Regions from separate parts of the Exiguobacterium sp. PvP048 genome, predicted to be linked through region 1. Evidence: a T-box and tRNA genes for the amino acid it is inferred to sense, from the RefSeq annotation. Region 1 holds a T-box; the other holds one or more tRNA genes.
The links. A T-box is a leader RNA that pairs with one kind of tRNA and senses whether it is charged. The one in region 1 lies ahead of ileS (isoleucine--tRNA ligase), so its partner is inferred to be a tRNA-Ile.
Positions count from the first base shown of each region.

Region 1 (2,473 bases):
CGCTCCGTTTTGATACGGTCGTCAGTGAAATCCTTGGATTTTCAAGACAAAAAGCGCAAAGCCTGATTAAGCAGGGTGAAAGTAAAGTCAATTATAAAATCGTTGAAGATCCGAGCTTTTTGTTAGAGGAAGGCGATTTACTGTCACTTCGCGGAACGGGACGTGTCAAGTTAATTGCCGTACTCGGTTCAACGAAACGGGACCGGATCAAACTGCAATACGGTCTGCTAAAAGGATAACCAACAAGCTGAGGGAGGATTTCATCATGCCATTGACGCCACTTGATATTCACAATAAGGAATTTACACGTAAGTTTCGCGGCTATGACGAAGATGAGGTCAATGAATTTCTTGATCAAGTCATCAAAGATTTTGAATTGTTGCTCCGGGAAAACCGTCAACAGCAAGAAGTCATTCAAAACATGCAGTCTCGTGTCGATTACTTCAGCTCGATGGAGGAAACCCTAAACAAATCCATCATCGTGGCACAAGAAGCGGCAGAAGAAGTCAAAGCGAATGCGACGAAAGAAGCCAGCCTTATCGTCAAACAAGCAGAACGGGAAGCCGAACAACTGCAGGATGCGGCACAGCGCCGAGCGCAGCGGACTGATTTTGAAGTCGAACAGATGCGTAAAAAAATCGAATTGTACCGTAATCGATTCAAAGTATTGATCGACGCACAGATGGAATTGTTGACGAGCCACGACTGGGATGCATTTGATAGTTCGACCCGGGGTGTGCTTGACGAGATTCCGGCAGTTGCGTATAATGACGACGATGTCGTATAAGTTAAATCATTGAGAAGGACACGTCTTTTATCTAAATACTGTCAGCGAATCGGGGACCGGTGTGAGCCCGATCAGTCAAGGATAAAAGGTATCCCCTTTGAGTGTGGAACTGAACCTGTTCAGTAAGTTCCACCGTTTCGCCTCCGTTATCAGGCTCTTAAGTGGTAATCCGTTTTTCAGGGTTGCTAGTAGGGTGGTACCGCGAGTTCAAGCCAACTCGTCCCTATCAGGGGATGTGTTTGGCTTTTTTTGTACGCAAAATTCAGATAAGTGAGGGAATGCCAGATGGAATACAAAGATACGTTATTGATGATGAAAACGGAATTTCTAATGCGGGGAAACCTGCCGAAGCGTGAGCCGGATATGCAGGCACGTTGGAACGAGATGAATCTGTATGAAGCCGTCCAGGAGAAAAATGCCGGCAAGCCGACATTCATTCTTCATGATGGTCCTCCTTACGCTAACGGAGACATCCACATGGGACACGGATTAAACAAAGTCTTAAAAGACATCGTCGTCCGTTACAAGTCGATGAACGGGTTCCGTTCTCCGTATGTACCGGGTTGGGATACGCACGGACTTCCGATCGAAACAGCGCTTCAAAAAGCGGGTGTCGACCGGAAGTCGATGTCGGTCGCAGAATTCCGTGAGCTGTGTGCCAAATATGCATTAGAGCAAGTCGATCACCAACGGGAACAATTCAAGCGTCTTGGTGTTCTCGGTGACTACGACAATCCATACATCACGTTACAACCGGAATTCGAAGCGGCACAAATCCGTCTGTTCGGTGATATGGCGAATAAAGGATACATCTATAAAGGGAAAAAGCCGGTCTACTGGTCGCCGTCTTCGGAGTCTGCTCTCGCAGAAGCAGAAATCGAATATCAGGATAAACGTTCGGCTGCAATCTATGTGGCGTTCCAAGTCATGGACGGAAAAAACATCCTGGAGCCGACGGATCATTTCGTCATCTGGACGACAACACCTTGGACGATTCCGGCGAACCTCGGGATCTCTGTCAGCGGTGAGTTGACGTATGCTCGGATTGAGCACGAAGGAAAAGGCTATATCGTCGCCGAAACACTCGTACCGGAAGTCATCGAAGCCCTCGGCTGGGAAGGTGCGACGATTGGTCGTGTCTTCGACGGAGCCGACTTTGAATACATCAAAGCGAAACATCCGCTCTATGACCGCGAATCACTTGTCATGCTCGGCGATCATGTCACGGCAGAAGCGACGGGTGTCGTTCATACTGCGCCTGGACACGGGGAAGATGACTTCCGAATCGGTCAAGCGTACGGTCTTGATGTCCTTTGTCCGGTCGACGACAAAGGGGTCATGACGGCAGAAGCACCTGGTTTTGAAGGATTATTCTATGAAGATGCCAACAAAGAAATCGGTGTGGCACTAGAAGAAGCCGGTGCATTGTTAAAACTGTCGTTCATCAAACACTCGTATCCGCACGACTGGCGGACGAAAAAACCGGTTATCTTCCGGGCGACACCACAGTGGTTTGCTTCGATCAAAGATTTCCGGGAGGAGATCCTCGATGAAATCAAAGAAGTTCAGTGGGTACCGGAGTGGGGCGAAACACGTCTTCACAACATGTTCAAAGACCGCGGAGACTGGGTCATTTCCCGTCAACGCGCGTGGGGTGTCCCATTGCCGATCTTCTATGCTGAAGAC
Region 1 is NZ_JBEPSU010000001.1:214,172-216,644, reverse strand. Features, by position in the region: gene ABIC15_RS01105 (YlmH family RNA-binding protein) at 1-239, shown strand, start outside; gene ABIC15_RS01100 (DivIVA domain-containing protein) at 266-787, shown strand; T-box leader at 788-1,015, shown strand; gene ileS (isoleucine--tRNA ligase) at 1,073-2,473, shown strand, end outside.

Region 2 (2,473 bases), on a different contig from region 1:
GCAAAACGGACAGCCGCCGCACACGTCATCTTTAACATCGTCGGGACAGTCATCTTCTTGCTGGCTTTACCGCTGTTCTCAAGTTTCATAACGTGGATCACAGGTGCACTTGATTTGGAACCGAAAATGCAGATTGCCTTTGCCCACGGAACGTTTAACGTCGTCAATACGCTGATTCAATGCTGGTTCATCGCGCAAATCGCATGGCTCGTCCAAAAAGTCGTCCCTGGAACGGATACGACCGTCGATTCAAAACCGCGCCACCTCGATCAAAATATCCTGAACCAGTCGTCGTCACTTGCGTTAAGCCAGGCGAAACTGGAAGTGTTGCGGATGGGAGAATTCTCGAAAGACGCACTTGAAAAAGCACATCGTTATACGCAATCACACGATAAAAAGGATGTTTCGGATGCCGGTCAGATTGAGTATGCGATCAACCATCTGAATACGGAAGTGACAAGCTACCTTGTTAAAGTCGCCGCGCATGACTTGTCCGAGCGGGAATCGAATGATCATTCACTGCTCATGCATGCCGTCAACGATTTTGAACGGATCGGGGATCATGTCGAAAACGTCATCGAGTTGGTCGATTTCCAGATCGTTAACCGGATTACGTTTACTGAAAAAGCGAAAAAAGAATTGGATGAAATGTACATCCTGACGCAAAAAATCGTTGAGACCGCCATTAAAGCAGTCGAACTGGATGATGTTTCATTGGCACGCCGAGTGCTTGAACTGGAAGGGAAACTCGATTCACTGGAACGTTCCTTCCGCAAGCATCATGTCTTACGGGTGAATGCAGGCGAATGTACAGGTCAAGCCGGTATGATTTTTGTTGACTTGCTGTCGAACCTGGAACGGATCGGGGATCATGCCGTTAACATTACGGATTTGGTGCTTGAACAACGTTCCGGAACGGCATGAAAGAAAATATGAGAGAAGAGGAATTTCTGAAAAGAAATTCCTCTTTGTTTTTTTAAGATAATTTATTGACATTTCAGATCGATTTTAGTAATCTAATATTAGTTGTTTTTAACCATCATGGCGGTGTAGCTCAGCTGGCTAGAGCGTACGGTTCATACCCGTGAGGTCGTGGGTTCGACTCCCTCCGCCGCTACTATTACTTAAGGACCCTTAGCTCAGCTGGTTAGAGCTGACGGCTCATAACCGTCCGGTCGCAGGTTCGAGTCCTGCAGGGTCCATTGTATAAACGTACACTCTTTTTTTAGGGTGTGCGTTTATTTTTGGTTGCTTGGGGAATATTAAAGATATTGTAATAATGTTAATACAATAATATTCATACTATGGCAATTTAAGGGAGAGCGAAGAGAGATGGAACGTAACCATACGATGATGCAGTTTTTTGAGTGGCATGTAGAGAATGATGGGAAGCATTGGCAACGCTTGAAAGAGAGAGCGCCGGAACTGCGTGCTGCAGGCATCACATCTGTTTGGATTCCACCAGCGTCAAAGGGACAATCAGATGAAGATACAGGGTATGGCATTTACGATGTCTATGATTTAGGAGAGTTCGACCAAAAAGGAACAGTCCGCACGAAGTACGGAACAAAAGACGAGTTGATCGAAGCCATTCAAGTCGCACATGAAAATGATATCGCCGTTTACGCCGATGTCGTCATGAACCATAAAGCGGCAGCCGATGAGCTCGAAACGATTAACGTCGTGGAAGTACATCCGGAAGACCGTTCGAAAGAAATTTCAGAAGAGTTTGAAATCGAGGCCTGGACGAAGTTTACGTTCCCGGGACGAAACGGTAAATACTCGGATTTCATCTGGACACATGAATTCTTTAATGGAACAGATTTTGATGCACGGGAAGAAAAAACGGGTGTCTTTAAGATTTCCGGTAAAAATAAAGATTGGAACGATCAAGTCGACAACGAATTCGGGAACTATGACTATTTGATGTTCGCCAACATTGATTACAATCATCCGGAAGTGCGGGAAGAGATGATCAACTGGGGAAACTGGTTTAAAGAGACAATCAATTGCCAAGGTTTCCGATTGGACGCCATCAAACACATCAACTACGAATTCGTCAACGAGTTCGCGAAGTCGATGATCGGAGACGATCCGGACGGTTTTTATATGGTCGGTGAGTTCTGGAAATCAGATTTAGATGATTGCCGTCAATTTTTAGACAGTGTCGATTATACCATCGATTTATTTGATGTGCCGCTTCACTATAAATTCCATGAAGCGTCGCAACAAGGGCAGGATTTTGATTTGACGACATTGTTTGCGGATACACTCGTCGAATCCCACCCGACGAATGCCGTGACATTTGTTGATAATCATGATTCCCAACCGGGCGAATCGCTTGAGTCGTGGATTGACGATTGGTTCAAACAACATGCCTACGCCTCTGTTTTATTACGTAAAGACGGTTATCCGTGTGTCTTTTATGGAGACTACTACGGTGTCCAAGGACCGCATCCGGTCGAAGGTAAAA
Region 2 is NZ_JBEPSU010000002.1:171,986-174,458, forward strand. Features, by position in the region: gene ABIC15_RS05360 (Na/Pi cotransporter family protein) at 1-924, shown strand, start outside; tRNA gene ABIC15_RS05365 (tRNA-Met) at 1,044-1,117, shown strand; tRNA gene ABIC15_RS05370 (tRNA-Ile) at 1,129-1,202, shown strand; gene ABIC15_RS05375 (alpha-amylase) at 1,333-2,473, shown strand, end outside.
Region 2: it has a tRNA-Ile gene. The T-box ahead of ileS (isoleucine--tRNA ligase) is inferred to sense a tRNA for this amino acid. The anticodon was not compared.